One region of the Vibrio japonicus genome, then DNA from elsewhere that is predicted to be linked to it. Evidence: predicted binding sites of a transcription regulator. Region 1 holds the regulator's gene; the other holds the start of a gene.
What was found. The regulator CRP, encoded in region 1, controls carbon source genes, mostly activating them, when cyclic AMP is high. The targets are predictions, from matches to a motif close to TGTGANNNNNNTCACA.
Positions count from the first base shown of each region.

Region 1 (6,045 bases):
TCAATGGAAGGCGGCGAGACGTTGCTTCCAGCGACGCTAAGCCCGGGTGTAGAGCTGTAAGAACTAAGAAATAGAACGTCACAGGTTTGAGGCTATCTGATTGATTCTCTGGACAAGTCGATTAGATGGCCTTTTTTATAATCCAATAACCGTAAACAACCTTTAACAAGGAGGCGTTATGACGCCAGATGTTTTATTCCAGTCGTTATGGAATGACTATATTCAACGCTTATGTCCCTCTGCAGAACAAGTACACCAACTGCTTCAGGAAGATGAACCACTGATCAATGACCACATCGCTCTACGTACATTTAACGTAGCGCCTTTGGGTATCGCGACGTTAGCTCAACCGTTTCTTGACGCAGGTTATAAGCCTTGTGGCGATTACGAGTTTGAAAGTAAAAAACTGGTCGCAAAACACTTTGAGCACCCAGATCCGAAACAGCCAAAAGTGTTCATCAGTGAGCTCAAAGTCAACGAGTGTTCTGAGGAACTGCAAGCGATCGTAGCTAAGCTCGTTGAGCAATTGGACACCGATAAGCTAAAAGGTCACGAGTTCCTGTATGGCGGACGCTTATGGGATCTTAGCTTTGCCGATTATCAAATTCTGGCAAAAGAGAGCGAATATGCATCATGGCTGGCAGCGCATGGTTACGGTGCAAACCACTTTACAGTGAGTGTGAATCAACTGAACGCTTTTGCTGAAGTCAAAGAGGTGAATGATCACCTTCGTCAAGCTGGGTTTGATATCAACGAATTCGGTGGCGAAGTGAAAGGCTCACCGGAAGTGCTATTAGAGCAATCGTCGACGATGGCAGATAAAGTGCCAGTACAGTTCACAGAAGGCACTGAGATCGTACCGGGCGGCTTTTACGAGTTTGCTAAGCGTTACCCAATGAGTAACGGCGAGCTTTATCCTGGATTTGTCGCGGCATCAGCAGACAAAATCTTCGAAAGCACCAACGGTTAACAAACGTCTCTGGTAATAAGGGTTACTTACCCAAGTTCTTAAGACGTCATAGCTTCTATCGAGCCTTAGTTATGGCGTCGCCCCCTTCTTTAGAAGGCGGATAAAGAAAAAGCCACCAAATTTGCATTTGGTGGCTTTTATATTCTTGCTCGGTTAATCAGAGATTAACGAGTACCGTAAACAACGATTGTCTTACCGTGCGCAGAAATTAGGTTCTGCTCTTCAAGCATTTTCAGGATACGGCCTACTGTCTCACGAGAACAGCCAACGATCTGTCCAATTTCCTGACGAGTGATCTTGATTTGCATACCGTCTGGGTGCGTCATCGCATCAGGTTGTTTTGCTAGGTTCAGTAGAGTTTGAGCGATACGGCCTGTTACGTCTAGGAACGCTAGGTCACCCACTTTCTGGCTCGTCACCTGAAGACGACTTGCCATCTGTGCCGATAGGCGCATCAAAATGTCTGGGTTAACTTGAATTAGCTGACGGAATTTCTTGAAAGAGATTTCCGCGACTTCACAAGGAGATTTTGCACGAACCCATGCTGTACGTTCTTGATCTTCTTCGAACAGACCAAGTTCACCGATAAAGTCGCCTTGGTTTAGGTAAGAAAGAATCATTTCCTTACCTTCTTCGTCTTTGATAAGTACTGCAACAGAACCTTTAACAATGTAGTACAAAGTTTCTGCTTTCTCGCCCGCGTGGATCAGCGTGCTTTTTGATGGGTACTTATGAATATGACAGTGTGAAAGGAACCACTCTAATGTTGGGTCGGTTTGAGGTTTACCTAGAACCATAATATCTCACTTCCTCTGCAGGGTACGCTTGCCGCTTTCCATGTTTTAGCTAAGCCTTAAATTAGGACTTACTAGGATAAGAGCACTTGATAAGTGCTGCAAGCTATCTTGTGTTTCGGTTTCAAATAGTATCCTTTTTCTAAGCTGATTTCTTGACTTTAATCGGGTACACATGCTGATTTCCTAAACAAAATTGTGCACATGATCACGGTATGAAAAGTAATCGTGCTTTAGAAACGTCGCTTAGCCAATTTTACCCGTTTCGATGAGTTGCTGAAGGATAGGTCTGACAATCAGTTCCATCGCAAAGCTCATCTTGCCTCCAGGGACAACCAAGGTGTTATGCCGAGACATGAAAGAGCCATCTATCATGGCGAGCAGATATGGGTAGTCCACGTTGGTTATACCGCGTAGTCGAATGACCACGAAGCTTTCATCTAGGCTTGGGATGCCTTTGGCGTTTAGCGGGTTAGAGGTATCGACAGTCGGTACGCGCTGAAAGTTAATATGAGTCCGAGAAAATTGTGGCGTAATGTAGTTGAGGTAGTCATCCATAGAACGCACGATAGAGTCCATAACGGCCTCTCGGGAGTGACCTCGGTCACGCGTATCGCGAACGAACTTCTGAATCCACTCTAGGTTAACAATCGGCACCATACCAATCAAAAAATCGACGTGCTGTGATACGTTGACGTCACCATCAACCACACCGCCGTGAAGCCCTTCGTAAAAGAGTACATCAGAGTTTTCAGGGAGCTCCTGCCAAGGAGTAAACGTTCCGGGCATTTGATTGTACGGTACGGCTTCATCAAAGGTATGAAGGTAACGGCGCACTTGTCCGGTTCCGTCGTAGCCATACTGACGAAAGAATTCAGCCAATGCGGGGAAGTCGTTAGCCTGAGGTCCAAAATAGCTAATATGCCGCCCTTGGTCTCGGGCTTTACGTATCTCTATGTCCATTTCTGGTCGAGTAAAGCGATGGAAGCTGTCACCTTCAACCCATGCGGGCTTAACGTCCATCATGTTGAACATTTTTCGGAAAGCTTCAGATGTCGTAGTAGTACCGGCACCAGATGAACCTGTTACCGCGATAATAGGGTGTTTTGCTGACATGACAAACCTTGTCTGTTAGTTACTTACCTGTAATTAAAACCACTATAACACGCTTTAGGGTCACGTCACTGCACACTATTCTTTAAAGTGTCGCCTTAGTTGAATATCAACGGTTTCATGGAGTTCGGAGAACACCACCACGGCTTCACCCGATTCGAGCTGGGCTTTGATCTGGTCAACCTTATTTTGCAAGGAGACTTCGTGTTCTCCATAGTCCGTCCCTTCGCGCAGGACAAACTCTTTGATGAGATTCTCTAACGTGTCTGGCGCTATTTGTTGCCATGGAATAATCATAAATACCTCTGAATTTTATGACGAGCGCGTATTATGCCGAAACTGACAGGCATTCATAGTAGGCCGGTAGCGCTTCTTCAAGCCAGAACCTTGGCTTTAAGGCACTGCCAGAGACAAAACCCACATGTCCGCCTTGCTCAAACAACCGGTAATCAATGTTGTCTGGAAGAACATATTTAGGGATCACCGCATCCGTCATGAATGGGTCGTCTTTGGCGTGTATGATTTGGGTCGGTAGAGTAATGTCTTTTAAGCGGTGAATCCCAGAGCATCTCTGGTAATAGTCATCAGCATCTTTAAATCCGTGCAACGGGGCCGTGATTAAATCATCAAACTCATAAAGCTTAGTAACACGTTTGATGCTGTTGTATGAGAGGTCCAACTCACCTTTCAATAAATGATGCTTCCGTAGTGCATTTTTCTTCAGTGAAGAAAGCAGATAGGATTTGTAGAGCTTAGAGAAACCTTGCTCTATACGCTGTGAACAAGCCGAAAGATCGAGGGGAGCTGAGACAATCGTGGCCGCGTTTAACAGGGGCTTGGCATTATACTGAGCTAAGTAATTTGCCAGCATATTGCCACCTAAAGAGATACCAACTGCGACTTTATTTTGATTTGGAAAAAGGTCATCCAGATACTCTAGAAAAAAGCGAGCGTCTTCCACTTCACCAGAATGATAGGCTCTTGCTAAGTTATTGGGTTTTCCGCTACAGCCGCGAAAATGCATCATGACAGATAACCAGCCATCTTTAGCAAATGCATGCATCAGGCCGTTCGCGTAAGGGCTATAAAAACAACCTTCGAGGCCATGGAACAGCACAAAAATGGGTTTGCTTTGGGCTTGTTCAGTGCGCCAATCTTCACTCCAGGCTAAATCAAGAAAATCATTGTCTGGTGTTGAGAGCGTTTGCCAAACAGGCTCAAACAAGGCTTTCTTGCGAATAAAGCGGGGGGCGAGCGTTTGTAGGTGCGGGTTCGTTAACCCTGTTGCTGCAACAAATTGGGTCATAGTCGATCCTACATGTTAACGATATGGTCCATTGGATTAGAAAACACAGAAGAGTATAGGTGTTCGGCACCCAGCTGACGGCAATAGCGAAGCGCCAAAGGTTCACCGATATTGTGTTTTAGCTCGATGGCATTGATGCACGCCACCAAATCTGACTGTTGACGCCTTTCTAGCTGAAGCTCAAATTGAAGCGACTCTCGATAAAGTGCATCAGGAACATGCACTTTAAGTTTGCGTCGAATGTCTCGGTAGCTATGCAGCAGTGCTTCAGAGCGCCCTAAGCACTCTTCCACTTGCAGCCAATCTTTATCTTTGAAGCACACCTGCTGCTCATCTAGCCATTTGAGAAGCAGCAGCAGGTTTACATTGCCTTTGAACTGATTTTGTAGATTCAGACACGCGTCTTTCACTCCCCGCGTACTGTAGTACTGCAAGCTAAATTGCCATAGCCTTTCTAATGAGAGTGAAATTGTTACGTGTTCTGGATTCATTGGCTATTGAACTCCTGCTCCATCTTTTCAAGCTCTTCTTGGAGAGCCATCCATTCCATTTCTACGTCTTCAAGTTCGCTTTTGCTATTCGCCTGCACAGCTAACACTTGATTAAGTTTAGTCTTATTTTCCGCATCATACAGTGAGTTATTTGATAATTGTGCTTCTGCCTCTGCGAGAGTAGAGCCTAACTTATCCATTTTTTCTTCAAGTTTTGTCAGCGTTTTGCGAATTGGCGCGGTCTGTTTACGGAAATCCGCTTCGCGACGCTTCAGCTCTTTTTTTGCAGTAGCACTATTGGCGTTATTCTTTTCCGGTAGTGATGCTTGAGCTTCTCGACGTTGGACTTTTTGCTGCTCTGTTAACCACTTGTAGTAATCATTAAGATCGCCATCAAATGGGGCAACTTGGTGATCGTGGACTAAATAGAGATCATCGGTTGTTGCACGCAGTAGGTATCGATCGTGCGAGACAATCACCATGGCACCTTCAAAGGTTTGCAGTGCGAACGTCAAAGCCTGACGCATATCCAGATCAAGGTGGTTGGTCGGTTCGTCGAGCAGCAATAGGTTCGGTTTTTGCCAAACGATCAGTGCCAGTACCAAACGGGCTTTTTCGCCGCCCGAGAAGGGTGCGACTTTTTCTAGCGCTTTGTCGCCTTGGAATCCGAAGCTACCCAAATAGTCGCGTAGTTGTTGCTCGGTATGTTTCGGCGCAATTTGCATCATGTGCTGTAAAGGCGTTTCTTCCGGATGCAGTGTTTCTAATTGGTGCTGTGCAAAGTAGCCGATTTTTACGCCTTGCGAATAGGTCAGCTCACCGCCTTGTGCGTTCAGTTCACCTGAAAGCAATTTGATTAAGGTTGATTTACCCGCGCCGTTGCGACCCAGCAAACCAATGCGGCTGCCAGGAACAAGGTTTAGGCGAATCTTCTCTAGGATCAGGTTGTCACCATAGCCAGCTGACACCTCATCCATCATGATGATTGGGTTAGGCAGGGCGTCTGGCTCACGGAATTCAAAGCTAAATGGGTTATCAAACTGCGCAGGCAGCACTTTTTCCATTCGCTCAAGCGCTTTAATACGGCTCTGTGCCTGACGTGCTTTCGAAGCTTTATAGCGGAAACGGTCGATGTAGCTTTGCATGTGCGCCATCTGTTTCTGTTGCTTCTGGAACTGCGCTTGTTGAAGGATTAACTTCTGAGCACGCTGTTCTTCAAACGATGAATAGTTACCCGTGTACTCGTTAAGTTGCTGGTTTTCGATATGAATGATGCGCCCGACGATCGGATCAAGGAAATCTCGGTCGTGCGAGATCAAGACTAACGTACCCGGATAGTTTTGTAGCCAACGCTCCAGCCACATGACGGCA
Region 1 covers NZ_CP102096.1:2,538,415-2,544,459, reverse strand. Annotated here, with positions in the region: gene astD (succinylglutamate-semialdehyde dehydrogenase) at 1-60, shown strand, start outside; gene NP165_RS12095 (DUF1338 domain-containing protein) at 179-970, shown strand; gene crp (cAMP-activated global transcriptional regulator CRP) at 1,135-1,767, opposite strand; gene NP165_RS12085 (phosphoribulokinase) at 2,011-2,880, opposite strand; gene NP165_RS12080 (YheU family protein) at 2,956-3,174, opposite strand; gene NP165_RS12075 (hydrolase) at 3,206-4,183, opposite strand; gene NP165_RS12070 (TIGR02444 family protein) at 4,192-4,674, opposite strand; gene NP165_RS12065 (ABC transporter ATP-binding protein) at 4,671-6,045, opposite strand, start outside.

Region 2 (6,045 bases), on a different replicon from region 1:
CAGCTGAATGTAAGCGTCGTAGCCTGTCGCTTGCAACACTTGAGGGTTGAGCGGTGGTAAACCCCAGTTTTGACCAAGAGGACCTAAGACATCTGGCGGAGCACCGATACTTGCGTCAAGTATCAGGTTACCTTCATCTGCCCACGTTTCAGCACCAGAATCTGCGACACCGACCGCTAGGTCACGGTACAAACCAACCGACATGCCTTTTTCTTCCGCTAACGCCTGCGCTTCTTTAATTTGAGTATCGGCAACCCATTGAAGGTACATGTACAAATGAACCTGATCTTTGTTTTGCTCAATAAATTTACGAACAGCAACACTGTCAAATCGGCGGTATTGCTCTGGGAACACTGGCCAACCCCACACGCTGCTGTCTTGCGCGTGTAAGTCTGTGTGCAACGCATCAAAAGCGGCTTGATGCAGCAGGCTTTCACCACCTTGTTCCACAAACGAAAGGAATGCCTGTGCACGCTCACTGTTTTTATCAAGATGACGCTTCTTAAACTCAGCAAACAGCATTGGCAACACGCTGAGTTTCAAGTCTGCCACTTCGGTGTAATTTACCCAGTGGGAATCGCGCGCTTTTTGTAGACGCTGCTGGAATTCAGCGCTGCCCACTTTTTGTTGCGCTTCCACGCTTAATGCAAACTCAGGAACAGAGCTCACATCAATGTAAAGAATGTTTAGCCAACGACGCGAAGAAGGGCTATACGGGCTCGCGCCTTCAGGGTTTGCTGGAAACAGTGAGTGAATCGGGTTCAGGCCAACAAAGTCGCCGCCACGAGACGCAATCTCAGCCACTAGCTGTTTCAAATCACCGAAGTCACCCATCCCCCAGTTGTGCTGGGTGCGCAGCGTGTACAATTGCACGCTCGGGCCCCACATTTTTTTGCCTTTCTCGATTTGATCCTGCTTGTAACACGCTTTCGGCGTGATAATCAGAGTCATTTCGTAAGGCGATTTACGACGCTTACGAGTCACCGTTAGCTTGTGGTAACCCCAAGCCAGATCACCCGGAAGCGAGAACACTAGAGGGCCACCCTCTTTACGCTCATCGCGTACAATTTGAGATTGAAGATAGCCTTCAAGTACCTCTCCTTGCTCGGTATCCAGTCGCCAGTTAAATTCACTTTCGCGCGCGCTCACACCAAGGTTTAGCGCGATTTCAACTGGTTCACCGTCGCGGATCACACAAACAGAGTCTAGGACATCTTTCTTGTGTTTTTTCTCCGCCGATTGCAGAAGAGTGTCATCGTTTTTTGTGTCGTAGCCTAGTGACGCTAGCAAGCGACGAATAGTTTCGTCTTCAACTTTAGCTTCATCTCCCCAAGCGCTCACGTAGCTGTCGGCAATTCTTGCCATTTCAGCGACTTGTTTTAATGCGTTTTGTTCTTTCATCGCTCTCTCCGAAGGGATGCTTACCTTCAAAATGTAGGGTGTCGATAATTAGAGCCAAGGCGTAACGCCTTGGCTTTTATTAGGTGAAATTAGCGCTTAACTGCTTCCAATTTCCAAATGTTGTTCACGTAATCGCGAATTGAACGGTCTGAACTGAATTTACCCACCAATGCGGTATTCAGAATCGCTTTTTTCGCCCAACCCGCTTGATCGCGGTACTGCTTGTCCATATCTTCGTGCGCTTTGACGTAAGAAGCAAAGTCAGCCAAACATAGGTAAGGGTCACCGCCATCTAACAAGCTATCGTAGGTTGCGCGAAGCTTACCCGGTTCTCCCGGTGTAAACTCATCACCTAACAACAGGTCTAGCGACGCTTTCAGTAGTGGGTCCGCATGGTAGTAATCGAACGGGTTGTAGCCCTGAGCACGCAATGCTTCCACACCATCCACTTCAAGACCGAAGATGTAGATGTTCTCATCGCCCACTTCTTCGCGGATCTCGACGTTTGCACCATCCATCGTACCTATCGTTAGCGCACCGTTTAGTGCCATCTTCATGTTGCCGGTACCCGATGCTTCTTTACCCGCTGTTGAGATTTGCTCTGATACGTCGGCCGCTGGGATGATGATCTCCGCCATGCTGACGCGGTAATCAGGAACAAACACCACTTTCAGCTTGTTGCCGATGCGAGGATCGTTGTTGACCTTGTCAGCGATCTTGTTGATTGCGTAAATGATCTCTTTCGCTAGGTGGTAACCTGGCGCCGCTTTCGCTGCGAAGAACACCACGCGAGGAGCCATATCAAAATCAGGATCGTTCAACAGACGGTAGTACAGTGACAAGATGTGCAGCATGTTTAGGTGCTGACGCTTGTACTCGTGCAGACGTTTGATCTGAACATCAAAGATCGCATTGGTATCTAGCTCGATACCCATGTTTTCTTTCACCCAGTCTGCCAAACGTTGTTTATTCTGCTTCTTCACCGCCATGAATTCTTTCTGGAATTTCGCATCATCAGCATATTTTGCGATCTGCTCTAGCTGCTCCAGTTTAGCTGGCCATTCCGTACCTACTTTCGACGTGATCAGCTGAGACAAGTCTGGGTTACAGAACTTCAGCCAACGACGCGGTGTAATACCGTTGGTCACGTTGTGTAAACGTGTTGGGTACAACTCGTGGAACTCTGGGAACAGGTCACGTTTCACCAACTCTGAGTGAAGTGCTGCTACGCCGTTGACTGCGTAAGAGCCGATCACACTTAGGTTGGCCATACGAACCATGCGGTGGAAACCTTCTTCGATGATCGATAGTTTTTGCTGCTTCGACACATCCCCTGGCCACTTCTCACGCACTTCTTTCAGGAACAAGTAGTTGATATGGTAAATAATTTCCATATGACGAGGCAGTAAGCGCTGGATTAAAGACTCGCTCCACGTTTCTAGTGCTTCAGGCAGTAGTGTGTGGTTGGTGTAAGCGAAGGTTTGCGAGCTGATTTCCCACGCCTCATCCCAGCCTAGGCCTTTTTCATCAATCAGGATGCGCATCAATTCAGGGATAGCGATCGTTGGGTGCGTGTCATTAAGCTGAATAGTTTCGTACTTAGGCAGTGATGCCAGGGTGTGACCCGCTTGTTCGTGGCGACGTAAAATATCGCGTACCGATGCTGCACTGTGGAAGTACTGCTGCATTAGGCGCAGCGTTTTCCCTTTTTCATGGTTGTCGTTCGGGTAAAGCACTTTGGTGATGTTACCCGCGTCGATCAATGAGTGCTGCGCTTCAAAGTAATTGCCGTTGTTGAAGCTTTCTAGTGAGAACGGTGCAATCGCCTGACACTCCCACAAACGCAGAGGGTAGACTGTGTCTGACTCGTAACCAACGATTGGCAGATCCCAAGGCATCGCTTTTACTGTCATACCTGGAACCCAGCGACGCTTCTCTTTACCGTTTTCTTGGTACACTTCAACGTGGCCGTAGAAACCGATCTCCTGCGCTAAATCTGGGCGAGCGATTTCCCAAGGATAACCTTCAACACAGCGCCAAGCATCCGGTGCTTCTTGCTGATGACCATCTTTAAAAGACTGCTTAAACAGGCCGTATTCATAGTGAAGACCGTAGCCTACCGTTGGAAATTCTTGCGCGGCTAAAGAGTCCATGAAACACGCTGCCAAACGACCCAGACCACCGTTACCCAGTGATGGATCGCGCTCTTCTTCAAGAAGATCCGTTAAGTTTTGGCCAAGTTCAGTCATTGCCTCTGTAATTTGCTCATACAGGCCCATGCTGATTAAGTTGTTGCCGGTTAGGCGGCCAATAAGAAACTCTAAAGACAGGTAGTTAACGCTTTTTGCGTTGTGGATTTTGCTGTCTTGCTCGGTTTCAATCATATCGAACGTTGTAAGCTCTGCTAGCGCACGACCCATCGCCAGATACCAAGCACGGCTATCTGCGTTTTCTTCTGTTTTTGCGTAGGTCGCTGTTAGGTGTTTTTTAACGCTTTCTTGGAACGAAGCTTTATTAAAATTTTTCAGTTGCGTAGGTTTCATTAGAGAAATCTCACTTCTTGGGTTTAATCCATCTGCGACTATCGTGCATCGGCATGACAATCGGTACATCCTCCTACCCTCTTGGCGTATTAGGAGGAGAAGTTAGGGCGTAGAAGGTGTACAACCAGGAGCTCAGTGATCTAACTCTCATTAAACTGTCATTGAAACTAAGCACCGGTGACTGAGATCACACCGCAAACGAAAACACCCTACACTTGGTGTATGAAACTTACGTGTACTAAAAAACCACCAATCTCTGAATATGTTTATCTGATCACACTAAGATTTCTTCAATTACGTATTTTTCATCATTCTTGGTGCAATAAAGGGCGAAAGTCCCACTTCAATAAAGAACGAATGGTGACTGAAGTCACAAAAAAGAGGCGTAGACAACGGCAAAGTGTGAAATACACAAAAAACTCGTTGTTGATCAATAACTGTAGCCCTGCTTTCCAAGTAACATCCTCGGAAAATGGTCACTGGTGACCAACATTCAAATGACAACGCTCGACTTTCAACTGTCATATAGAGCGGTTTAGAACAGGGAAAAGAAGATGTGGATTCCTTCGAAATTAACCCGTCCGGGACGTTTACATAACGCGATTGTTCGCCCGAGAGTTCTTGATTTATTGCAACAAGCCCCTTGCTATAAGCTGATCCTCTTTCGCTCACCTGCCGGTTATGGCAAAACAACCATGGCTTCTCAGTGGTTGGCAGATAAAATCAATGTCGGTTGGTACAGCATAGATGAGAGTGATAACGACTCCTTTCGATTTATGAACTACCTGCTTCAGGCACTCAACAAAGCGACAAACAACGCATGCCCTAATGCGCAAAAGCTTGCAGAAAAGCGCCAGTTCTCGTCTCTTCACTCCCTTTTTGGCGAAGTGTTTGCGGAACTGTCAGCATTTCACCAAGAGTGTTATTTAGTGTTAGATGACTATCACCTGATCAGTGACGATGAGATTCATGAAGCGATGCGGTTCTTCCTAAAGCATATGCCAGAAAATCTCACGCTTGTCGTCACCAGCCGTTCCGCACCACCACTTGGCACCGCCAATTTACGTGTCCGTGATCTGATGATAGAGATCGGCAATGAAATGCTCGCTTTTGATACCGAAGAAACAACACGATTTTTCAATCAGCGTGTTGCCGATGGCATTGATGATTCAACCGCAAACAGTCTGAGAAATTACGTTGAGGGGTGGCCTTCTGCACTCCAACTTATTGCCCTTCAAGCTCAGCATCAACACAAGACGTTAGCCCAATCCGCGGAATCGTTTTCTCAATTCAATCATGCCCACTTATGGGATTATTTGGTTGAAGAAGTGTTTGATCTGCTTGATTCAGAAACGCGTCGATTCCTGTTGCAATGTTCCGTGCTTGATCACTTTAACGACACACTCGTGTCAGCATTAACAGAGCGTGATGACGCGCTGAGCATGATAGAGTCGCTCAATCGTTTTGGTCTGTTTATCTCCCCATTGGAAGGCGAGCAAAACTGGTATCGCTTCCACAACCTGTTTGCTGAATTTCTGACTCACGAGCGCTTCGCACGTATCCCACAGCAAGAGAAAGATCTGCACCAAAAGGCGGCGCAGGCGTGGCTAAAACTATCTTCCCCACATCAGGCATTGCACCACGCGCAAAAAGCGGACAACAGTCAGTTAACTGCAGACATCATCAGTCAATATGGCTGGAAAATGTTTAACCGCGGCGAACTGCAAACACTAGAAAAAGCCATTGAGACATTAACGCCAGAGCAACTTTATAGCGACCCTAAACTTTGCATGTTGCAGGCGTGGCTGGCGCAAAGTCAGCACCGCTACAACGATGTCGGCGATCTGCTGTCTAAAGCCGATGAGCAAATGAAAGCATTTAACGTCGTATTAAGCAGTCAGGAACAAGGCGAGTTTAACGCACTACGCGCTCAGGTCGCGATAAACCAGAACGAGCCAGAAAAGGCGCTAGAGCTGGCAGAGTTGTCGCTGAGTCAGCTCAATACCACCGTGTATCACAGTCGTATTGTGGCAACCTCGGTCGTGGGTGAAGTGAACCACGTTCTTGGTCACCTGAGCCGCGCACTGCCAATGATGCAGCA
Region 2 covers NZ_CP102097.1:739,723-745,767, forward strand. Annotated here, with positions in the region: gene malQ (4-alpha-glucanotransferase) at 1-1,401, opposite strand, end outside; gene NP165_RS16515 (glycogen/starch/alpha-glucan phosphorylase) at 1,491-3,944, opposite strand; gene malT (HTH-type transcriptional regulator MalT) at 4,499-6,045, shown strand, end outside.
Region 2: the regulator CRP is predicted to act here: its motif matches at 4,079-4,094, upstream of NP165_RS16515 (glycogen/starch/alpha-glucan phosphorylase).